DNA from 2 places in the Streptomyces sp. NPDC049887 genome. Region 2 is predicted to be linked to the other one. Evidence: riboswitches for the same ligand, from Rfam matches in the RefSeq annotation. Region 2 holds a riboswitch; the other holds the start of a gene.
The links. Region 2 has a riboswitch for S-adenosylmethionine ahead of thrC (threonine synthase). Riboswitches for the same ligand answer to the same signal wherever they lie in the genome.

Region 1 (11,889 bases), on a different contig from region 2:
GATCGCCATGGTCCGGGTCGCGAAACACGACGACCTGGCCGATGTGATCCCGGGCCGGATCAGCAAGATCCCGGGTGTCGAGGCCACCGACACCCATGTCGCGTTCCGTACGTACTCCCAGCACGACCTGGAGGCGGCGTTCGCGATCGGGCTCGACGCCTAGTGCCGGGCGGTGGCCGTCGGGCGCGTTCGCGCTCCCGGCATCGCGGCCACCGGGTCGGCCGGTGCCTGCCGGACCGGGCGGGCCCGGCCCGCGGTGCCCGACGCCGCGCACCCGGCCCGGTCACAGGCGGAGCGGTCGGGCCGACGGACGCCGATGCGGGAGACGCCCCGCCACCGCCCCGTGCGGCCCGCGCCGCTCACACCGCTCACACCGTGGGGACGCAGCGCCCGTCCTCGGTGCGGTAGTTCCACTTCGCACCGTCGCGCACCAGTTCCGTGACCGCCCGAACGAACCGCTCCACATGCTCGTCCGGCGTGCCTGCCCCGAAGCTGACCCGGATCGCGTTCAGCGACCTCCCCCGGCCGCCGGCCGGGTGGACCCGCTCCTCGCTTCGCCCCGGCCCGGCCTCCGGGGCACCGCACTCGCCGGCCTCCCGCGGGTCACCGCCCAGCAGCGTGCGCACCAGCGGGTGGGCGCAGAACAGTCCGTCGCGCACGCCGATGCCGTACTCGGCGGACAGCGCGGCGGCGAAGTGCGAGCTGTTCCAGCCCTCCACGACGAAGGAGATGACGCCGACCCGGGGGGATTCGTCGCCGAACAGCGACAGCACCCGGATCTCGGGCACTTCGGCGAGACCCGCACGGACCTTCGCGATGAGGTGCCGCTCGCGCTCGACGAGGGCGTCGAAGCCCGCCTCCGTGAGCGCCCTGCACGCGGAGGCGATCGCGTGGACGCCGATGACATTCGGCGAACCGGCCTCGTGGCGGGCCGCGGTGGTGTGCCACTCGACGTCCACGCCCCCGTCGCTGCGACGCGAGACCGACCGCGAGGCACCGCCGCCCGCGAGGTAGGGCTCGGCGCCCTGCAGCCAGTCCGCGCGGCCGGCGAGCACACCCGAGCCGAACGGCGCGTACAGCTTGTGTCCGGAGAACGCGACCCAGTCGACGTCCAGATCCCGCACGGAGACGCGGTGGTGCGGGGCGAGCTGGGCGGCGTCCAGGACGATGCGCGCGCCGTGGGCGTGCGCCGCGGCGGCCAGTTCCCGTACGGGCCACAGCTCACCTGTCACGTTGGACGCACCGGTCACGCAGACCAGGGCGGGGCCGTAGGGGTCGCGGCCGGCGAGCGCCGACTCCAGCGTCCGGACCGCCTCCGCCGGGGTGCGCGGGGCGTTCAGGTACGTCACGCGGGCGCTCGTCCACGGCAGCAGGGCGGCATGGTGCTCGGTCTCGAAGACGAAGACCTCACAGCCATCGGGGAGGGCGCCGGCCAGCAGGTTCAGCGAGTCGGTCGTCGACCGCGTGAACACGACCTGGTCGCCGTCACGGCAGTCCAGGAACTCGTGGACCGTGGCCCGGCCGTCCTCGAACAGGTCGGTGGACAGCTGCGAGAGGTACCCGGCGCCGCGGTGGACGCTGCCGTAGTACGGGGCGTACGCGGCGACGTCGTCCCACACACGCTGCAGGGCAGGGGCGCTGGCCGCGTAGTCGAGTGCGGCGTAGGTGACTTCGCCACCGGTCACGAGCGGCACGGTGACGTCCCGGCCGAGCACCGGCAGCGGGGCGTCACAGCAGGGGTCGTGGTCGCCGGCGGCGGTTCGAGGGACGGTGGCGCCGGCCGGGGCCGCGCCGTCCGCCGACGTGGCGGTGAAGGCTGCGGCAGGGGTGAAGGTCGCGACGGTGTTCGGGCGCACGGACATGGCGGTGTCTCCCGGAAGGTGGGGGCGAATGGGTGCGAAAGGACCCGCCGCGGCATGACGGCTCACAACGGCCTTTCCGCACACGGGTGTTGCCTCGACGCGCCGCACCGAGGGTGCGCGCACGGAGGGGGAGGGGGCCGAAGGCCCTAACGCATTCGCTTGCTCACGAGAACAGCTCCCTCGAGGACCAGGACCCCAGGGCTGCGACATTCACCGATGTCCGCGGGGTCCGCGCTTGCCGCGGACCTCGCTGCCCACGGCCTGGTCTTCACCCGGGGCACCCCGCCACGGACGGAGGGTTGCCGGACAGCGGGCCGGGGCCGTAGTCGCTGTCACTCATGACCTTGGAAGGCATCCTGCCACACCTCCGACGGCACGCAAGGCGCAGTCCGCCATCCGGACCGCGCCCCGCGTCACATCACGCGTTGCTCGCCGCCACCCAGCGGTCCAGCGCCCGCTTCGCCGCGCCCGAGTCGATGGACTCCGCGGCCCGCGCCATCCCGGCCCTGAGCCGGTCCACGAGCTCGCCCCCGTCCTCGCCGAGCGCGACCAGCGCCGCGGCCGCGTTCAGCAGGACCGCGTCCCGCACGGGCCCGGTCTCCCCGGCGAGCAGCCGGCGGGCGACATCCGCGTTGTACGAGGCGTCCGCGCCGCGCAGCGCCTCCACCGGGACCAGCTCGACGCCCACGTCCCGGGGGTCGAAGGTCTCCTCGTGCACGGCACCGTCCCGGACCGCCCACACCCGCGAGGTCGCGGTCGTGGTGAGCTCGTCCAGACCGTCGTCGCCGCGGAAGACCAGCGCGCTGGAGCCGCGCGCGGCCAGTACACCGGCCATGATCGGGGCCATCCGGGCGTCCGCGACGCCGGTGGCCTGGGCCCTCACCCGAGCGGGGTTGGTCAGCGGCCCCAGGAAGTTGAACGTCGTCCGGATGCCGAGCTCCCTGCGGGCCGCCGCGACATGCCGCAGCGCCGGGTGGAACTTCACCGCGAAGCAGAAGGTGATGCCCGCCTCCTCGGCGACCGCGGCGACCCGTTCCGGCGTCAGTTCCAGATTGACGCCGAGCTTCTCCAGGACGTCCGAGGCGCCGCTCGCACTCGACGCGGCCCGGTTGCCGTGCTTGACCACCTTCGCGCCGGTGCCGGCCACGACGATCGCGGACATGGTGGAGATGTTGACGGTCCTGGCCCCGTCACCGCCCGTGCCCACGATGTCGACCGTGTCCCCGGGCACCTCGATCGTCCGGGCGTGCTCGTACATCGTCCGGACGAGACCGGAGATCTCCTCGACGGTCTCGCCCTTGGCCCGCAGAGCCACGGCGAAGCCCGCGATCTGCGCGTCGGTCGCCTCGCCCCGCAGGATGCGGTCCATGGCCCAGGAGGTCGCTTCCGCGCTCTGGTCGCGGCCGTACAGCAGGGAGTCCAGCACCTCGGGCCAGGAAAGGCCCGCCGCGGTGGATCCACCTGCGGGGGTCACAGCGCTCATGGTCGCTCCTGGGTCCGTTCGGATGGGAATGCCCCCACCCTATCGACCCCGGGGACGGCGGAGAGCCCCGTCCATGGGATGGACGGGGCTCTCCGCCTGGCTGTCGCCGGGAGGTTCCCGGCCGTGGCGACAGTCGCGGTCAGCGAAGGGGATCAGTGGTGGCCGTGGCCGCTCGTGATCTCCTTGTACTCCTCGACGGTCGGCTTCGCGACCTGGTTGTCCTTGCCGTAGTACGCCTTGCTGAGCCGTGCCCGGAGCTTCTCGGTGCGCGGGACCTTCCGCTCCACGCCGTTCTCGTCCACCGTCGGGCCGATCTCGACCGGCGTGTACTGCTGGTGGGCGGTGAGCGTGTGCAGGGCCTCCTGCGTCAGCGGCTCGTGGACCTCGACGAACTCACCGTGCGGCAGGCGCTTGATGATGCCGGACTCGCGTCCGTGCAGCACCTTGTCCTTGTCGCGCCGCTGCAGACCCATGCAGATCCGCTTGGTGATGATGAAGGCCAGAACCGGTCCGACGAAGAAGAAGATCCGGACGAACCAGGTGATCGAGTTGATCGACAGATGGAAGTGGGTCGCCCAGAGGTCGTTCCCACCACCGATCAGCAGCACGAAGTACCAGGTCAGCCAGGCCACGCCGAAGGCGGTACGGGTCGGGGCGTTGCGCGGGCGGTCCAGGATGTGGTGCTCGCGCTTGTCCCCGGTGACCCAGGACTCGATGAACGGGTAGACCGCGATGCTCACCAGCACCAGCGGGAAGATCACCAGCGGGATGAAGACGCCCAGGACCAGGGTGTGGCCCCAGAGGTTGATCTCCCAGCCGGGCATCACGCGGATCAGGCCCTCGGAGAAGCCCATGTACCAGTCGGGCTGGGCGCCCGTGGACACCAGGTCCGGCCGGTACGGGCCGAGCGCCCAGATCGGGTTGATCGTGGCGATCGCCGAGATGACCGAGATGACGCCGAAGACCAGGAAGAAGAAGCCGCCGGCCTTGGCCATGTAGATCGGCAGCAGCGGCATGCCGACCACGTTGTTGTTCGTCCGGCCGGGACCCGCGAACTGCGTGTGCTTGTGGTAGAAGACCAGGATCAGGTGCGCCACCAGCAGGCCGAGCATGATGCCCGGCAGCAGCAGGATGTGGATCGAGTAGAACCGGGCCACGATGTCGCCGCCGGGGAACTCCCCGCCGAACAGGAACATCGAGAGGTACGTGCCGACGATCGGCACGGACAGGATCGCGCCCTGCATGAAGCGGACACCGGTGCCGGAGAGCAGGTCGTCCGGGAGCGAGTAACCGGTGAAACCGGTGAACATGCCCAGGACGAACAGCAGGAAGCCGAACAGCCAGTTGATCTCGCGCGGCTTGCGGAACGCGCCCGTGAAGAAGACGCGCATCATGTGGACCATCATGGCCGCGAGGAAGATCAGCGCCGCCCAGTGGTGGATCTGCCGGATCAGCAGACCGCCGCGGACGTCGAAGCTGATGTCCAGGGTCGAGGCGTACGCCTCCGACATCAGCACGCCCTGCATCGGGACGTAACTGCCGTGGTACTCCACCTCGTTCATCGACGGGTGGAAGAACAGCGTCAGGTACACACCCGTGAGGATGATGATGATGAAGCTGTAGAGCGCGACCTCACCCAGCATGAAGGACCAGTGGTCCGGGAAGATCTTGCGCATGTTGGCCTTGGCGAGGGAGTAGATCCCCAGCCGGCCGTCGGCCCAGTCGGCGACGCGCTCGCCGGCCGGAGCCTTCCTCTTGTCCGTTGCAGTGCTCATCCGCGCTCCCAGAAGGCAGGACCGACGGGCTCGTCGAAGTCGCTGAGCGCTTCGAGGAAGCCTTCGTCATTCACACCGATCCGCAGCTGCGGAAGGGCGTGACCGGCCGGGCCGAAGATGACGCGGGCGCCGTCGGAGAGGTCGAAGGTGGACTGGTGGCACGGGCAGAGCACGTGGTGCGTCTGCTGCTCGTACAGGGAGATCGGGCAGCCCACGTGGGTGCAGATCTTCGAGAACGCGACGATGCCCTCGTGGGACCACTCGAGCTCGCGCTTGTCCTTGATGTCCTCCGGCTGGATCCGGACGATCATCAGGGCGGCCTTGGCGATCTCGGTCTGGAAGCTGTGGTCGTGCTCGGTCAGACCCTCGGGCATGGCGAAGGTCAGCGAACCCACGGCCACGTCCTCCGGACGCAGCGGCTCGTGCGTGTTCATGTTGATGAGCTGCTTGCCCTTGGCCCACAGCGTGTGGCGGAGCTTGTCCTCCGGCAGCGGACCGAGGTCGCGCAGCAGCACCACACCGGACAGCGGCACCATGGCCAGCGCGCCGAAGAGGGTGCTGCGGATCAGCTTGCGCCGGCCGAAGCCGGACTCCTCCGCACCCGCGGCGAAGTCGGCCAGGACCTTGGCCTTGACCTCCGGCGGGGCCTCGATCGGGTGACGCTCGTCCACCAGCTCCTGGTCGGACATCAGGGTGCGGGCCCAGTGGACCGCGCCCGCGCCGATGCAGAACAGGGCGACACCGAGCGTCACGCCCAGCGAGAAGTTCAGCGCACTGACGTGACCGAACGGCCAGATGTAGACGATCTTGTCGACCGGGAAGATCACGTACGACGCGATGAACGCGATCGTCGCGAGCATCGACACGGTGAACAGCAGGGCGACCGTGCGCTCGGACCGCTTGGCGGCCCGCTCGTCGATGTCCTGGATGCGCGGCCGGTGGGCCGGGAGGCCCGGGTCGGCGAAGGGGTCCTTCGTCGCCACGGCGCCGTGCGCGTGCTCCTGCTCGGAGGGCAGGGTCTCTTCGGGAATGTCTTGGCTACTCATGACTTCTTGGCCTTAGCGGTGTGGGCCGCGACCCAGATGGCGGTGGCGATCAGCGCACCCAGACCGAACACCCATGCGAACAGTCCCTCACTGACGGGTCCGAGCCCACCGAGGCTCAGTCCGCCCGGGGTCTCCGATTCGCCGCTGTTCACCGTCTGGATGTACGCGATGATGTCGCGCTTCTCCTGCTCCGGCATCGTCGTGTCGGGGAAGGACGGCATGTTCTGCGGGCCGGTCTGCATGGCCTCGTAGATGTGCTTCGGGCTCACGCCCTCGAGGTTCGGGGCGTACTTGCCGTGCGTCAGCGCACCGCCCTCACCCGTGAAGTTGTGGCACTGGGCGCAGTTGGTGCGGAACAGGTCGCCGCCTCGGGCGATGTTCGCACCTTCGGGGTTGTACTGCTTCTCGGTCGGCGTGACCGGACCCGGGCCCAGGGAGGCGATGTACGCCGCGAGCTGGTCGATCTCGGCCTGCGAGTAGATGTTCGGCTTCTTCGGCACCTGGGCGCCCGGCTGCTGGGCGGGCATACGGCCGGTGCTGACCTGGAAGTCCACGGCGGCAGAACCCACGCCGATCAGGGACGGCCCGTCGGAGGTGCCCTGACCGCCGGTTCCGTGGCAGCTGGCGCAGCCGACGGTGTAGAGCTTCTTGCCCTCCTCGATGGCGAGGGACTGGGCGGTTTCATCGGCCTGCGCCCTGTCCGCGGGCGCGAACGCGGCGTACAGCCCCCCGGTGGCCGCCAGCGCGAGGAGTAGGACGACGACCGCCGCCAGCGGATGGCGTCGTCGTGCGGAGAGCTTTTTCACGGATTACCCCGGTGTCAGGATCTTCTGCGTCGATGCTTCTGGAATGTGTGCGGGTACGGAGCCCGGCTACTTGATCATGTAGATCGTGGCGAAGAGGCCGATCCAGACGACATCGACGAAGTGCCAGTAGTAGGACACGACGATGGCGGCGGTTGCCTGCTCGTGGGTGAACCTCCGGGCCGCGTACGTCCTGCCGAGAACGAGCAGGAAGGCGATGAGACCGCCCGTCACGTGCAGGCCGTGGAAGCCGGTGGTCAGGTAGAAGACCGAGCCGTACGGGTCCGACGAGAGCGAGAGGCCCTCGTGCTTGACCAGCTCGGTGTACTCGAACACCTGGCCGCCGATGAAGATCGCACCCATCACGAACGTGATCACGAACCAGGTGCGGAGCTTCTTCACGTCACCGCGCTCGGCGGCGAAGACGCCGAGCTGGCAGGTGAGGGAGGAGAGCACCAGGATCGTGGTGTTGGTCGCCGAGAACGGGAAGTTCAGGGTCGAAGCCCGTTCTGCCCAGTACTCGGCCCCCGTCACCGATCGCAGGGTGAAGTACATCGCGAAGAGGGCCGCGAAGAACATCAGCTCGGAACTCAACCAGATGATGGTTCCGACGCTGGTGAGGTTCGGCCGATTGACCGACGGGTGCGCGTGCCCGGTTTCTACTGTCGTTGCTGTCGCCACGACCGACATTATGTCGGTCGCTTATCCAGCCCTCACTCCGGGGGGTGCCGTTCGGTGTGTCAGTGAGCCGTGTCCAGCCCGAACGGCCCATCAAAAGCAGTCATTGAGCCGGTACGGGCGGTGCTGAACGGGCCCGGTGAGGAGTAGCATCCGGCGCATCGGTGCAGCCCAGTTCTCCCCGACGAACCCGGAGGAACAATGCAGTCGACCGCCACGGTGCTGGTGTACAGCGACAACGCCGGCACCCGCGAACAGGTGCGGCTCGCCACGGGCCGCCGCCCGGCCGCCGACGTTCCCGCGGTCGAGTTCATCGAGTGCGCGACCCTGCCCGCGGTCCTCAAGGAGCTGGACAGGGGCGGGATCGACGTGTGCGTGCTCGACGGCGAGGCGGTGCCCGCGGGCGGGATGGGCGTCTGCCGGCAGATCAAGGACGAGATCTTCCGCTGCCCGCCGGTCCTGGTGCTGATGGGGCGCCCGCAGGACGCCTGGCTGGCCACCTGGAGCCGTGCGGACGCGGCGGTGACGCTGCCCGTCGAGCCGGTGGAGTTCGCCGGCGCCCTGGCGGGACTGCTGCGCGGGCGTCAGGCCGCGGCCTGACGCCGCGGGGCCCGTCTCCGGTACCGCCTCAGACCCTGGGGCGCAGCCGTGCCTCGTCGGCCGCGCTGCCGCCCTCCCGGGTTCCCGCCAGCAGCGCGCTGCCGGAGCGCCACTCGTCCCATTCGAGGTTCCAGTCGCCGAAGCCGTTCCCGAACGGGTCCATCGGGGCGCCCAGGCTGTTGACGACCTTGACGATGTCACCCTCGCGGACGGTCTTGAAGAACCAGGCCGCATTGCCCGTGGACATGCCGGTGCAGCCGTGGCTGACGTTCGCGTACCCCTGGGAGCCGACGGACCAGGGCGCGGCGTGGACGTACTCGCCGCTCCAGGTCACCCTCGTCGCGTAGTAGACGGGCAGGTCGTACGACTCCGCGCTGCCGACCGGGATGCCGATGCTGGTACCGCGCATGCGGACGAAGTACTCCTTGCCGAGCACGACCTTGACGCCGTTGCGCGTCGAGAAGCCCGGCTTGCCGGTGGTCACCGGCATGGTTCTGATCACTTCCCCGTTGCGTTTGACCGTCATCTGGTGCGTGGAGGCGTCGGTGACGGCCTCCACGCGGTCGCCGATGGTCAGCTTCAGTGGCTTGGTGGGGCCGCCGTACAGCCGGTCGCCGACCTTCACGCCGTCCAGGTTGCTGCGCACCTCGACGGAGGCGCCGGCGGGCCAGTACTCCTTCGGGCGGTAGTGCAGCTTCTTGTCGTCCACCCAGTGCCACGCGCCCTCCACCTCGGGCGACGAGGTGACCTTGAGGGACCGTTCGACCGCGGCCCGGTCCGCCTCGGCGGCCACCGGGCGGCTGAGCTCGGCGGTGATGGGCTGGCCGACCCCGTAGGTGCCCGTCTTCGGGCCCAGCTCGACGCCCAGGAGCCGCTTCGGCGACGCGGTCTCGAAAGTGAGGGTGCGGACGCCGGGGGCACCGCCGCCGTTCTCCGTGGAGACCCGGACGGTGTAGCGCGTTCCGGCCGCCAGAGGGCCCGTGGAAAGCCATCTCGTACCGTTCGCGGAGAGTTCGCCCGCCAGGTAGCGGCCGGCGGTGTCGACTGCGGTGACGTCCGTGATCCGGCCGTCCTTGCCCTTGGCGGTGACCACCAGGGGCTTGTCCGGGTCTGCCTTGGTGCCCGGGGGAGGCGCGTTGAAGGCGACCTGGCGCGCCGCGTCGTACGGCCTCGCCGACAACGGGTGGCTGTCCTGGCCGCCGCACGCGGTCGTCCCCGCCCCGAGGGCCAGGGCGAGCACGGTGCAGCTCGCTACGGTGCGCTTGCGCGGCGTGACGTTCATGAGCACACGCTATGAAGAACCCCCGGCAGCGGCGCGCCGGATGACTGCAAACGAGGGGCCCGGACACCACCCGTACGGGTCAGTGTCCGGGCCCCTGCGTGGTCCGGAGCGGTGCGTCCGCTACTGGTTCTGGTTCTCGCCGCGGTAGTACTCGAACACCCAGCCGAAGACGCCGACCAGGATCAGCGGGGCGGAGAAGTACATGATCCACCAGCCCATCGCGACGGCCAGGAAGGCCAGCGCGCCGCCAAAGGCGAGCGAGAGCGGCTGCCAGCTGTGCGGCGAGAAGAAGCCGACCTCACCGGCCTCGTCCGCGACGTCGGCCTCCTTGTCGTCCTGCGCCATGGCGTCCACGCGCCGGGCCGTGAAGGCCAGGTAGTAGCCGATCATGATGCTCAGGCCGAAGGCCAGGAAGAGCGCCGTCGTACCGGCCGGCTCCTTCGACCACACGCCGTAGAGGATGGCCATGGCGAGGATGAAGACGCTCAGCCAGATGAACATCCTGCCTTGGATCTTCACTTGCCGGCCTCCTTGTCAGCGGTGATGGCACCGTGACCGGCGTGGTCGAGCTGGTCGAGAGCCGCGATCTCCGGGTGGTGCAGATCGAACGCCGGGGATTCGGAGCGGATCCGCGGCAGGGTGAGGAAGTTGTGCCGCGGCGGCGGGCAGGACGTCGCCCATTCGAGCGAACGGCCGTAGCCCCACGGGTCGTCGACCTCGATCTTCTTGCCGTACTTGGCCGTCTTCCACACGTTGTAGACGAACGGGAGGATCGACAGGCCGAGCAGGAACGAGCTGATCGTCGAGATGGTGTTCAGCGCGGTGAAGCCGTCGGCGGCCAGGTAGTCGGCGTAGCGGCGCGGCATGCCCTCGGCGCCCAGCCAGTGCTGGACCAGGAACGTGCCGTGGAAGCCGATGAACAGCGTCCAGAAGGTGATCTTTCCGAGGCGCTCGTCCAGCATCTTGCCCGTGAACTTCGGCCACCAGAAGTGGAATCCGGCGAACATCGCGAAGACCACGGTGCCGAAGACGACGTAGTGGAAGTGCGCGACGACGAAGTACGAGTCGGAGACGTGGAAGTCCATCGGGGGCGAGGCCAGGATGACACCGGTCAGACCACCGAAGGTGAAGGTGATCAGGAAGCCGATCACCCAGAGCATCGGGGTCTCGAAGGACAGCGAGCCCTTCCACATGGTGCCGATCCAGTTGAAGAACTTCACACCGGTCGGTACCGCGATCAGGAAGGTCATGAAGGAGAAGAACGGCAGTAGCACTCCGCCGGTGACGTACATGTGGTGGGCCCACACGGTCACGGACAGACCGGCGATCGCGATGGTCGCGGCCACCAGGCCGATGTAACCGAACATCGGCTTGCGGCTGAACACCGGGATGATCTCGGAGACGATGCCGAAGAACGGCAGCGCGATGATGTACACCTCCGGATGGCCGAAGAACCAGAAGAGGTGCTGCCACAACAGGGCGCCGCCGTTGGCCGCGTCGAAGATGTGGGCGCCGAACTTGCGGTCCGCCTCCAGCGCGAACAGGGCCGCCGCGAGCACCGGGAAGGCCAGCAGGACCAGCACACCGGTCAGCAGGACGTTCCAGGTGAAGATCGGCATGCGGAACATCGTCATGCCCGGGGCGCGCATGCAGATGATCGTGGTGATGAAGTTGACCGAGCCGAGGATCGTGCCGAAGCCGGAGAAGGCCAGGCCCATGATCCAGAGGTCGGCGCCGACACCCGGCGAGCGGACCGCGTCCGACAGCGGGGAGTAGGCGAACCAGCCGAAGTCGGCCGCTCCGTTCGGGGTGAGGAAGCCGCCCACCGCGATGAGCGAGCCGAAGAGGTACAGCCAGTACGCGAACATGTTCAGCCGCGGGAACGCCACGTCGGGCGCGCCGATCTGCAGCGGCATGATCCAGTTGGCGAATCCGGCGAACAGCGGCGTCGCGAACATCAGCAGCATCACGGTGCCGTGCATCGTGAACGCCTGGTTGAACTGCTCGTTCGACATGATCTGCGTACCCGGACGGGCGAGTTCGGCGCGCATGAAGAGCGCCATGACGCCGCCGATGCAGAAGAAGAAGAACGAGGTGGCCAGGTAGAGCGTGCCGATCGTCTTGTGGTCGGTGGTGGTGAGCCACTTCACGACCACGTTGCCGGGCTGCCGGCGCCGGACGGGGAGCTCGTTCTCGTACGAGTCATCGGCCGCCGCGGCACCCTGGGGTTCGTTGAGGATGCTCACAGTTGGTTCTTCTCCGCATTCCGGGCCGGGTCAGACTGCGCGATGCCCGACGGGATGAAGCCGGTCTGCCCCTTCTCGGCCAGCTCCTTCAGGTGCTGCTGGTAGCGCTCCGGG
Region 2 (11,889 bases):
CCCGGCGTCCTGGTACTGGAGTCACCAACCCTATCGCGGCCCTATCCGGGCAGCCTCCCCTGCCGGTTGCGCTCCCTGACCCGTGCCCGCAGCAGTACGGTGGGCGGCACGTGCCTCAGCGCCTCGGCAGGGCAGTCCCACTCCTGGCCGCCTCCCGGCGGCCGTAGTTGCACGTACGGCCCCTCGCGCCCCATCACGCGCCCGATGCGCCCGTCCCGCGAGTCGATCACGTACTCGCCCTCCCCGACCGAGTTCACCCGCGGGCCCCGTGGAGCGCCGCGGCGAGCCGCAGCGCGGTGTCCAGGTTGCAGCGCCCCAGGTCGTCCAGGGGATATGTCCCCGACTCGCTGGTGAGCGACACGAGGTCCACGCACAGCGACGGCAGGGTCACGCCCGTCGAGCCGAGCTCGTCCCGCAACTGCGCCACGACCTCCTCAGCAGCACGCAACCGTTCCTTCGGACATGGTGGAACCAACCGGCACCTCCACTCTCGGTATGTATGTTCCCTACACAGCGTGGTCATGGAGGGCTAGCCTGACCAGTGTCGAAGGCCCAACAACCCGACTTGTGTCACACGGAGTTGACCTTGCCTGGACCGAAGGATCTGGACCCCTCCACCTCTCCCAGGGCCCTGCTCGGCGCCGAACTGCGCCACGCCCGCGAGAACGCCGGCCTCAGCCAGCGGGAGCTCGGCGAACCGCTCTTCGTCAGCGCGTCGTTCATCGGCCAACTGGAGGCGGGCACACGGCGGATGCAGCCGGATGTCGCACGCAGGATCGACGAGATACTCGGCACGAACGGCTTCTTCGAACGGAACTGCCTCGCCGCCAACAAGTCCAGGTACCCGGACCACTTCGCCGAGGCGGCGGAGGCGGAAGCGGTCGCGACGACGATCCGCGAGTACGCGCCGCTGCTGATCCCGGGGCTGCTGCAGACGGAGACGTACGCACGGGCGGTGTTCCGCGCCTACCAGCCGACCGCCACGGAGGCGGTCATCGACGAACTGGTCGAGGCGAGGCTGGAACGGGCGCGGCTCCTCGACGATCCAACAACACCGATGTTGTGGACGGTCCTTGACGAGGCGGTCTTACGCCGCCGCGTCGGGAGCGCGGCGGTGATGGGGGAGGCGCTGCGGCACATCGAGGCACTGGCGCGACGGAACCGGGTGATCGTGCAGGTGATGCCGTTCCATGCGGGAGCGCACACGGCAATGGAGGGCGCGCTCAAACTGATGGAATTCACAGACGCACCCTCACTCGCGTACCTCCAGGCTCTGGGCTCAGGGCAGTTGGACGACGATCCAGCGACAGTGACCCGCCACAAACTCACCTACGAGTTGGTCACGGCCGGCGCCCTGTCCCCCCGCGAATCCCTGGCCCTGATCGCATCGGTGGCGGAGGATTACGCCCATGAAGATCAGCAGCCCTGAGTACGACCTGAGTGCCGCTGTCTGGCGCAAGTCCAGCTACAGCGGCGGCAGTGGCGGCGACTGCCTCGAAGTCGCCGACGACCACCCCGGCATCGTCCCCGTGCGCGACTCGAAGGACCACGACGGCCCGAAGCTCGTGTTCCGGACCGCCGTCTGGTCCGCGTTCGTGGACGGGGTCAAGACGGTCCGCTGAGCAGCACCACGACGGGGCCCGGGGCTTGAGCCTCGGGCTCCGAGCGCTCTGAACAAGGAATGATGAAGGGTCTCGACCCGCCCACCCTCCCCGCGAGTTGACTGTGGGCGATCCTTTCGCCACGGAGGGTCACGACCCTCTGGCGTGTCCGGAAAACGAACAGCCCCCGTCAGGTGCGCCAACACCGGCGGGGGCTTGACCAACAAGATCGGTAAGGTCGATCCGGATGGCTGACAGCCAGTTTTAGTGCCCCCTCCCTGCCCGCGCACGCCGCTCCGCACCCGATGGCCCGCCCCGGCTACGGAAAGCGCGTCGCTTCGGGCCAACCGGCCCGCACCGCAGCGGACTTCACGCACCTGCCACCGCGCGAGGCCGCCGTCGCCGCGTACATCGACCGGCTCGCGGACGGAGCCGACATCTCGGTGAGGACGCTGGCCAAGGTGCTCCCGTACGGCCAGTGCGCGCAAGAAGCTCAAGGACTACGCCGGCTGACGTGGTGACCGGAACCGCCGCCGAGCCGGGCCGGGCTCTCGGCCGGCAGCAGGCCGGTTCCGGCCTCCAGGACCCGCTCCGCCTCCTCGGGGACGAGCGTCTCCTCGATGAAGGTGACGGCACGGCGCAACTTGTCCCCGGTCTGGTAGGGGAAGTCCGTGCCCAGCATCAGCCGGTCCGCACCGTACGAGTCGGCCGCCGCGCGCAGGGCGGGCGCATGGCCGTGGGCGACGGTGTCGTAGTGCATCCGGCGGGCGGCGGACGTCGGCAGCTCGATGACGTCGGGCGCCTCCCACGGGATGTGGTCGTCGGCGCGCGGCAGCAGCAGCGGCAGGGCCCCGCCGAGGTGCGCGTGGACGATCCGCAGCCTCGGGAAGCGACTCGGGACCCCTTCGAGGATCAGATGCATCGCGCAGATCGTGTCCTCCGTCGGCGCACCCACCATCCACCGCATCCGGTTCCGCTCGATGAGCGGTGAACCGGCGTCCCGGCCGGCCGGATGCAGGCTCAGCACCGAGTCCCGGTGGTCCAACTCCTCGAAGAGCGGCCGGAAGAGGGGGTCGCCGAGACTGCGGCCGAGTACCGACGTCGTCAGCCCGGCGCCCGCCATCCCCAACTGGTCCAGTGCGCGAGCCAGTTCCTCCAGCGAGGCGTCCAGGTGCGGGAGCGGCAGTGCGGCGAAGGCGGAGAAGCGGTCAGGGCGGGCGCGTACGACTTCCGCGTAGTGGTCGTTGGCCAGGCGGGCCGCCGTGACCGCTTCGGTCTCGTCCGGGAAGTACGGCGTCTGCGGGGAGACGGAGAGGATCTGGTGGTCGATGCCCGCGGCGTCGTTCATCGCGAACCGTGCGTCGAGTTCCGCCGGGCTGTCCCCCGCCCCCAGGCCCCTCTGCGTACCGGTGTCGGCCCGGCCGTAGGACTCAAGGAGGCGGAGGTAGTCCTCGCTCCACAGATGGGCGTGCACATCCGTCCGCACTCCTTCAGCTTCCCGCCGCCCCTGGCCCGCCGCCACCGGACGGGCGTCGGGACCGGGCGAACCGCCGTCCGGACGGGAAGGGGACCAGGTCGGGGGCGGCCCCGTGTCGCGCTGCCGGAGGGCCCGCCCCGCCACTGAACGGGCGATTCCATTTCCTGTTCCGCAATCGACATCACTGGTCAGAATCGGACTTTCCGGGTATGCCGTAATGCGTTGCGGTGAGATGTCCGGATACCGCTGCCGCGGTCACGGCTATGGGCAGAATCCGTCCGGGAGGCAACATGGAAGGCATCACCACGGCGGTCGCATCGGAGTCCGATCTAGACACCGGTGCCGCCGGAAGCTGTCATTGCCGGACGATCCCGCGCCCGGGGGCTCGCGCGGGTACCGCGGAGGAACGCTTCCGGGGACTGCTGGAGGCAGCGCCGGACGCCATGGTCATCGTCGACGACGGCGGAACCATCCGCCTCGTCAACGCCCAGACCGAAGCCCTCTTCGGCTACCGACGCGACGAACTCCTCGGCCGACCCGTCGAAATCCTCGTCCCCGACCGCTTCCGCAACCACCACGCCGCACACCGCAACGGATACACCCACAACCGCCAGGTCCGCCCCATGGGCGCCGGACTCGAACTCCACGGCCTCCGCAAGGACGGCACCGAGTTCCCCGTCGAGATCAGCCTCAGCCCCCTCGAAACCACCGACGGACTCCTCGTCTCCGCCGCCGTACGCGACGTCAGCGAACGAAAAGCCGCCGAGGAACGCTTCCGGGGGCTGCTGGAGGCAGCGCCGGACGCCATGGTCATCGTCGACGACGGCGGAACCATCCGCCTCGTCAACGCCCAGACCGAAGCCCTCTTCGGCTACCGACGCGACGAACTCCTCGGCCGACCCGTCGAAATCCTCGTCCCCGACCGCTTCCGCAACCACCACGCCGCACACCGCAACGGATACACCCACAACCGCCAGGTCCGCCCCATGGGCGCCGGACTCGAACTCCACGGCCTCCGCAAGGACGGCACCGAGTTCCCCGTCGAGATCAGCCTCAGCCCCCTCGAAACCACCGACGGACTCCTCGTCTCCGCCGCCGTACGCGACGTCAGCGAACGAAAAGCCGCCGAGGAACGCTTCCAGGCCCTGTACGAGCAGCAGCGGCACGTCGCGCTGACCTTGCAGCGCAGTCTGATGGGCACGCCGCCGGCCGTGCGCGGCCTGGAGACCGCGAGCCGCTATCTGCCCGCCACCCAGGGCGCGGGCGTCGGCGGCGACTGGTTCGACCTCGTACCTCTCGGTGCCGGACGGGTCGGCATCCTCATCGGTGACGTCATGGGACGCGGCCTGGAGGCGGCCGCCATCATGGGGCAACTGCGGTCCGCGGCCCACGCCCTCGCCAAGACGGGCATGCAGCCGCGGCAGTTGATGCACTCGCTCGACTCGATCGTCGCCGAGCTCGACGGTCCCGACCAGCTGGTCACCTGCTGCTACCTGATCGTGGCGCCGGACGCGGGTGAGGTGACCGTCTGCTCGGCCGGGCATCTTCCGGCCCTCGTCGCGGAGCCGGGCGGCGGCGTACGGTCCCTGGACGCGCCGGTCAGTGTGCCCCTGGGCGTCGGGGACCATCTGCACCAGCAGACGACGGTGGCGGTCGCTCCCGGGTCGAGTCTGATCCTCTTCACCGACGGTCTGATAGAGACACCGGCGGGAGACATCGAGGAGCAGCTCGACGCCCTCATCGACGCGCTCGACCTGGCGTTCGCCTCGGCACACGACCTGGAGACGGTGGTGGACCGGGTGCTGACGACGGTCCTGCCCGCCACCGAGCACCACCACGACGACGTGACGCTGCTCCTGGCCCAGCTGCCGGCGGCCCCGCTGGCCACGGCGGCGACGGAACTCCCGGCTACCCCGTCGTCGGTGTCGCGGGCCCGGGCCTTCCTCGCCAAGTCCCTGGTCGACTGGGGCTGCGCCCAGGTCGCGGACGACGCGCAGCTGCTGGTCTCCGAGGTGGTCACCAACGCGATCCAGCACGGAGCGGGGCCGGTGCGCCTGCTGATGCGGCGCAACAGCACCGAGCTCACGGTGGAGGTGAGCGATCACAGCCACCATCCGCCCCAGCCCCGGCTGGCTGCCGCCGACGACGAGTCGGGGCGGGGCCTGATCCTCGTCGAGACGCTGGCGGGCAGCTGGGGCGTCCGCCCGACGGACGACGGCAAGACGACGTGGTTCACGCTGCTCCTGGGGCCGGTGTGACGGGCCCTGCCGGGCACGCGATCGCACGCCCCGGCCTTCGCGCCGCGCCGGGGCGCAAAGGCCGAGGGCGGCACCCCCGGATCGGGGGTGCCGCCCTCGGTTCAGGACGGTCGATCGACTTGCGGTCGATCAGAAGTCCATGTCACCGCCCGGCATGCCGCCCGGAGCGGCCGCGGCGGCCTTCTCCGGCTTGTCGGCGATGACGGCCTCGGTGGTGAGGAACAGCGCGGCGATCGACGCGGCGTTCTGCAGCGCGGAACGCGTCACCTTGGCCGGGTCGATGATGCCCTCGGCGATGAGGTCGACGTACTCACCGGTCGCGGCGTTCAGGCCGTGGCCCGGGGTCAGGTTGCGCACCTTCTCCACCACGACGCCGCCCTCGAGGCCGGCGTTGACGGCGATCTGCTTCAGCGGGGCCTCCAGGGCCAGCTTCACAGCGGCGGCACCGGTGGCCTCGTCACCGTCGAGCTCGAGCTTCTCGAAGACCTGGGAGGCCTGGAGCAGGGCCACGCCACCACCGGCGACGATGCCCTCCTCGACGGCCGCCTTCGCGTTGCGGACGGCGTCCTCGATGCGGTGCTTGCGCTCCTTGAGCTCGACCTCGGTCGCGGCACCGGCCTTGATGACGGCCACGCCGCCGGCCAGCTTCGCGAGGCGCTCCTGCAGCTTCTCGCGGTCGTAGTCCGAGTCGGAGTTCTCGATCTCGGCGCGGATCTGGTTGACCCGGCCCTGGACCTGGTCGCTCTCGCCGGCACCGTCGACGATCGTGGTCTCGTGCTTGGTGATGACGACCTTGCGGGCGCGGCCCAGCAGGTCCAGGCCCGCGTTCTCGAGCTTGAGGCCGACCTCCTCGGAGATGACCGTGCCACCGGTGAGGATGGCGATGTCGCCGAGCATGGCCTTGCGGCGGTCGCCGAAGCCCGGGGCCTTGACGGCGACGGACTTGAAGGTGCCGCGGATCTTGTTGACGACCAGGGTCGACAGGGCCTCGCCCTCGACGTCCTCGGCGATGATCAGCAGCGGCTTGCCCGACTGCATGACCTTCTCCAGCAGCGGGAGGAGGTCCTTCACCGAGGAGATCTTGCCGTTGTAGATGAGGATGTACGGGTCCTCGAGGCCGGCCTCCATGCGCTCCATGTCGGTCGCGAAGTAGGCCGAGATGTAGCCCTTGTCGAAGCGCATGCCCTCGGTGAGTTCCAGCTCCAGACCGAAGGTCTGGGACTCCTCGACGGTGATGACGCCTTCCTTGCCGACCTTGTCCATCGCCTCGGCGATGAGCTCGCCGATCTGGGTGTCGGCGGCGGAGATGGAGGCGGTGGAGGCGATCTGCTCCTTGGTCTCGACCTCCTTGGCCTGGTCGAGCAGGGCACCGGAGACGGCCTCGACGGCCTTCTCGATACCGCGCTTCAGGGCCATCGGGTTGGCGCCGGCGGCCACGTTGCGCAGGCCCTCGCGGACCAGCGCCTGGGCGAGGACGGTCGCGGTGGTCGTACCGTCACCGGCGACGTCGTCCGTCTTCTTGGCGACTTCCTTGACCAGCTCGGCGCCGATCTTCTCGTACGGGTCCTCGAGCTCGATCTCCTTGGCGATGGAGACACCGTCGTTGGTGATCGTGGGGGCGCCCCACTTCTTCTCGAGGACGACGTTCCGGCCCTTGGGGCCAAGGGTGACCTTGACGGCGTCGGCGAGCTGGTTCATCCCGCGCTCGAGACCGCGCCGTGCCTCCTCGTCGAACGCGATGATCTTGGCCATGTGAAGTGGTCCTCCCGGACTGGGGTGGATTGCTCCGGACCGCGCTGGTGCCCGCGACGGACGGCCTGCACGCCTTGTGGTTCCTTGCCCCACCCGGCCTGCGGGCCTCACCGACCCGGTCCTTCGTTGTCACTCTCACTCGTAGAGTGCTAACGCCAATGATTAGCACTCGGACCCGGCGAGTGCAAGGCGCGCCCGCGACTCGGGCGTCCATCAGGACACGGCGGCCGGGTCCGGACCCGGACCCGGCCGAGGCGCGATCCGCACACCTCGCAGGTGGCGACCCCGCACCCGGCGGCGAGCGGTCGGGCCACGGCCCGGAACCGCGACCCGGGCACGGGGGCGAGCGGGCGGGTCGCGACGGAAGGCGGTCCGGACACGGCCGCGGCGGAACAGGCCCAGGACACGGCGGAGGGTCCGCGCCCCTGGCACGGACCCTCCGTCACGTTGCTGCAGTCAGTCGGCGCTCAGCCGGCTACGCGGACCATGTCCGCCTGCGGCCCCTTCTGGCCCTGCGAGATCTCGAACTCGACTCGCTGACCCTCCTCCAGGGTGCGGTACCCGTCCATCTGGATCGCGCTGTAGTGGACGAAAACATCCGCACCACCGTCGACCGCGATGAAGCCATACCCCTTCTCCGCGTTGAACCACTTGACGGTGCCCTGAGCCATGCCTAACTCCCCTATTACTGGCCCTTGCACAGGACCGCACTTCGCGGACCCGGGTCAGACCTCACCCAGCGGTGTCCCCCGGTGCCCGGAGGGGCATACGGATGACCCATGGATGTGCGCCGGAACGCGTCGACCGCGGCTGAATGTATCTGTCCAACTGCCGTCTGCAACAGGTCAATCGGACGAGAATTCCGGGCAGGACCGAAAGGACGACTCAGCAGAAATACGAGCGTTCCCGGGCAAGTCGGGCCGGACAAAGCGCACTTACTGCGCATCACGCTCAAGCACTTTGGCTGTTTCTTGTCGTGCGCGAACGCATTCTCATATGCGCCTGGCACACGCGGCGGAGGGGGCTTCCCCAACTCTATCGCGCTCAACCATGCAGAAACGCCCCCTCCGCCGAGCTTGCGGAGGGGGCACTTCTGCTGACTCTGCGTGGCGATCAGCCGCCCGCAACCGCGGGGATGATCGACACCCCGGCGCCGTCCGGCGTCGCCGTCTCCAGGCCCTGCTCGAAGCGCACGTCGTCGTCGTTGACGTACACGTTCACGAAGCGGCGCAGCTTGCCCTGGTCGTCCAGGACCCGGGCCGCGATGCCCGTGTGGTTCTTCTCCAGGTCGGCGATGACCTCGGCGAGGGTGGCGCCCTCGGCCGGGACCTCGGCCCGGCCGCCCGTGTAGGTGCGGAGGATGGTGGGGATGCGGACGTTGACGCTCATGCGAGGCCAGCCTCTCGGAAGGAGTCCAGGTTGGGGCGGATGACTGCGGACATACCCGTGGTCGGGGCCACCGCGTCGAGGGTCTTGAGGCCATCACCCGTGTTGACGACCACCGTGGTGAGGGACGGATCGATCACCCCGGCCTCGATCAGCTTCTTCGCCACACCGAGGGTCGTGCCGCCCGCGGTCTCGGTGAAGATGCCCTCGGTACGGGCCAGCAGCTTGATCGCGTCCACGATCTCCTCGTCGGTGACGTCCTCCACGGCACCGCCGGTGCGCCGGCAGATGTCGAGCACGTACGGGCCGTCCGCCGGGTTGCCGATCGCCAGGGACTTGGCGATGGTGTCCGGCTTCTGCGGCCTGACGACGTCGTGGCCGGCCTTGAACGCCACGGACACCGGGGAGCAGCCCTCGGCCTGGGCGCCGAAGATCTTGTAGGGCCGGTCCTCGACCAGTCCCAGCTTGATCAGCTCCTGGAGCCCCTTGTCGATCTTGGTGAGCTGGGAGCCGGAGGCGATCGGGATGACGATCTGGTCCGGCAACCGCCAGCCGAGCTGCTCGCAGATCTCGTACGCCAGCGTCTTGGAGCCCTCGGCGTAGTACGGGCGGAGGTTGACGTTCACGAAGCCCCAGCCCTCGCCGGCCGGGTCGCCGATGAGCTCGGAGCAGAAGCGGTTGACGTCGTCGTAGTTGCCCTCGATGCCGACCAGCTCTCCGCCGTAGACGGCGGCCATGACCACCTTGCCCTGCTCCAGGTCGTGCGGGATGAACACGCAGGAGCGGAAGCCGGCGCGCGCGGCCGCGGCGCCCACGGCACCGGCAAGGTTGCCGGTGGAGGAGCAGGAGAGGGTCGTGAAGCCGAAGGCCCGGGCGGCCTCGATCGCCTGGGCGACGACCCGGTCCTTGAAGGAGTGGGTCGGGTTGCCGGAGTCGTCCTTCACCCAGAGGCCGCCGGTGACGCCCAGCTCACGGGCGAGGTTGTCGGCCTGGACGAGCTTGGTGAAGCCAGGGTTCAGGTTCGGCTTGCTCGCCACGTCGGCGGGCACGGGCAGCAGCGGCGCATAGCGCCAGATGTTCTCCGGACCGCTCTCGATCCGCTTGCGCAGTTCCTCTGCATCGCCGCTCGGCAGGTCGTACGCGACTTCGAGCGGCCCGAAACAGACTTCGCAGGCGAAGATCGGACCGAGGGCGAAGCGCTCGCCGCACTCGCGGCAGGAGAGCCCGGAGGCGGGGCCCAGATCGACGGTGTCGGCAGAATCGGTGGTGGCAACAGTCTGCACAGCCATGGAGGCGAGGCCCTTTCTCCTCATCTTCCCCGCGGTGCGTTTCACCGCGAGACGGAATTGGCACCTTCCCTAGCCGTGAGCCTCGGCCGCGATGCGCGACGAGATCGGCTGGAGGGTTGCCGGGGCTTCAACGGGCCGTGTCCCTCTGCCCCTCTGGATGAGCGGTATTCGATTGTCCCGGCGCGACCCCGACATGCATCGGCGGTCCGCGTTGTTCAAGACTGTAACCGAACCCTCGGACGCTTGAGACGGTCGTCCGATCCGCGAGATGGAGATCACGTGCTGGAAGAGGTGGAGCGCTGGCTGGCCCGGCGGTCCTGGTCGGTGACCGACCGCCCGCTGGACCGGCTGCTGTCCGCCAAGCAGGACACCACGGTCAGCGTGGTGCTCCCCGCGCTGAACGAGGAGGCGACGGTCGGGGAGATCGTCGCCGCGATCCGGCGCGACCTGATGACCGACGCGGTGCCGCTCGTGGACGAGCTGGTCGTGGTCGACTCGGGGTCGACGGACCGCACCGCCGAGGTCGCCGCACGCGCCGGCGCCCGGGTGGTGCACCGGGACGCGATACTCCCGCGTGTCCCGGCCGTGCCCGGCAAGGGCGAGGTGCTGTGGCGATCCCTCCTGGCGACCGGTGGCGACGTCGTCTGCTTCGTGGACGCCGACCTGAAGGAGTTCTCGACGGACTTCGTGTCCGGGACCGTCGGACCGCTGCTGACCGACCCCGAGGTGCAGTTCGTCAAGGCGATGTACGACCGGCCGCTCGGGGACGCGCCCGGCCAGGGCGGGAGGGTGACCGAGCTGGTGGCCCGGCCGCTGCTCAATCTGCACTGGCCGCAGCTCGCGGGATTCGTCCAGCCGCTCGGCGGGGAGTACGCGGCGCGGCGCTCGCTGCTGGAGCGGCTGCCGTTCCCGGTCGGCTACGGGGTGGAGCTGGGCCTGCTGGTGGACGCGCTGCACACGGTGGGCCTGGACGCGCTGGCACAGGTGGACGTGGGTGTACGGCTGCACAGCCACCAGGACGGGCAGGCGCTGGGCCGGATGGCGGCGGCGATCTACCGCACGGCCCAGCTGCGCCTCTCGCGAGGGCATCTGGTCCGCCCGGCGCTGACGCAGTTCGAGCGCGGCGAGGGCGGGTTCGTCCCGCGGACGCACGCGGTGGACACGGAGGAGCGTCCGCCGATGGCGGACATCCCCGAGTACGCGAGCCGGGCGGGACGGCGCAACACGGGCGCGGCGTAACACGGCCCAGCCGGGATGATTGTCTACATTTCGGACTTATGGGCAATGGGAGTTCACAGGGTGCTCGGGTCCTCCGTCCTGTTCGGGCCGTGCCCGGCCAGGAACCGACGAGGGACCGCGGGCGCAGCAGAGGCGATCGGTCCCGGTTCCTCGGGGCCCTGACGGTCGCCGCGGGTGCCGCAGCCGTCACCACGGGCTTCGTACCGGCGGCTGCCGCCCTGTCGGCGCCGGCACCCGATCTGGAGATCACCAAGACGGCATCGGCGAAGAGGGTCGCCCTCGGGGACACCCTCACGTTCACCATCAGGGCGACGAACAACGGCGAGCGGGACCTCCCCGACGTGCGCTTCACCGACGATCTCGGCGGCACCCTCGACGACGCCGTCTACGACCGCAACGCCCGCACCACCCTCGGCCGGGTCGCGTACGCCGAGCCCGTGCTCTCGTACTCCGGTGCCATCCCGGCCGGGGGGACGGCGACCGTCACCTACTCGGTCACCGTGGGCGGCGAGGACGGCGGCGACGGCGGCGACGGCCGGCTCGGCGGGAGCCTGGAGGTCCAGTCCCCGCGGTCCAACTGCGCCACCGGCAGCAAGGACGCCCGGTGCACGGCGGCGCCCGTGGCCGAGGAGGTCGGGGAGCTCGGGGCGCCCCGGACCGACTTCGGCGACGAGGAGAGTCACGACCACAGCCTCGAACAGGGCCACGAGGACGGTCCGGACGAGGAGGGCGCCGAGGGCGGCGCCCAGGGCGTGCCGCCGGCCCCCGGTGGCCCCGGCAGTGCGGCGGGCGCCGGGCACGCCGGTGCCCCGGCCCACCGCAGCGGGTCCGTCGGCCAGATCGCGGCGGCCGGCCACGACAGCGAGCGGCTCTGGCTGCTCGGCGGA

Region 1: another riboswitch for S-adenosylmethionine. It lies ahead of AB0J10_RS29595 (aminotransferase class V-fold PLP-dependent enzyme); the one in region 2 lies ahead of thrC (threonine synthase).

The regions. Positions count from the first base shown of each region.
Region 1 covers NZ_JBFAMM010000033.1:33,136-45,024, forward strand. The annotation lists gene AB0J10_RS29590 (Lrp/AsnC ligand binding domain-containing protein) at 1-163, shown strand, start outside; gene AB0J10_RS29595 (aminotransferase class V-fold PLP-dependent enzyme) at 369-1,862, opposite strand; SAM riboswitch class IV at 2,089-2,206, opposite strand; gene trpD (anthranilate phosphoribosyltransferase) at 2,281-3,345, opposite strand; gene AB0J10_RS29605 (ubiquinol-cytochrome c reductase cytochrome b subunit) at 3,498-5,120, opposite strand; gene AB0J10_RS29610 (Rieske 2Fe-2S domain-containing protein) at 5,117-6,166, opposite strand; gene AB0J10_RS29615 (c-type cytochrome) at 6,163-6,972, opposite strand; gene AB0J10_RS29620 (heme-copper oxidase subunit III) at 7,039-7,659, opposite strand; gene AB0J10_RS29625 (hypothetical protein) at 7,849-8,247, shown strand; gene AB0J10_RS29630 (Ig-like domain-containing protein) at 8,276-9,529, opposite strand; gene AB0J10_RS29635 (cytochrome c oxidase subunit 4) at 9,650-10,048, opposite strand; gene ctaD (cytochrome c oxidase subunit I) at 10,045-11,775, opposite strand; gene coxB (cytochrome c oxidase subunit II) at 11,772-11,889, opposite strand, start outside.
Region 2 covers NZ_JBFAMM010000020.1:27,984-39,872, forward strand. The annotation lists gene AB0J10_RS23075 (hypothetical protein) at 42-257, opposite strand; gene AB0J10_RS23080 (hypothetical protein) at 254-448, opposite strand; gene AB0J10_RS23085 (helix-turn-helix transcriptional regulator) at 587-1,429, shown strand; gene AB0J10_RS23090 (DUF397 domain-containing protein) at 1,410-1,622, shown strand; partial or broken gene AB0J10_RS23095 (hypothetical protein) at 1,907-2,086, shown strand; gene AB0J10_RS23100 (amidohydrolase family protein) at 2,095-3,075, opposite strand; gene AB0J10_RS23105 (PAS domain S-box protein) at 3,369-5,336, shown strand; gene groL (chaperonin GroEL) at 5,466-7,088, opposite strand; gene AB0J10_RS23115 (cold-shock protein) at 7,556-7,759, opposite strand; gene AB0J10_RS23120 (MoaD/ThiS family protein) at 8,202-8,477, opposite strand; gene thrC (threonine synthase) at 8,474-9,763, opposite strand; SAM riboswitch class I at 9,781-9,927, opposite strand; gene AB0J10_RS23130 (glucosyl-3-phosphoglycerate synthase) at 10,043-11,002, shown strand; gene AB0J10_RS23135 (DUF11 domain-containing protein) at 11,092-11,889, shown strand, end outside.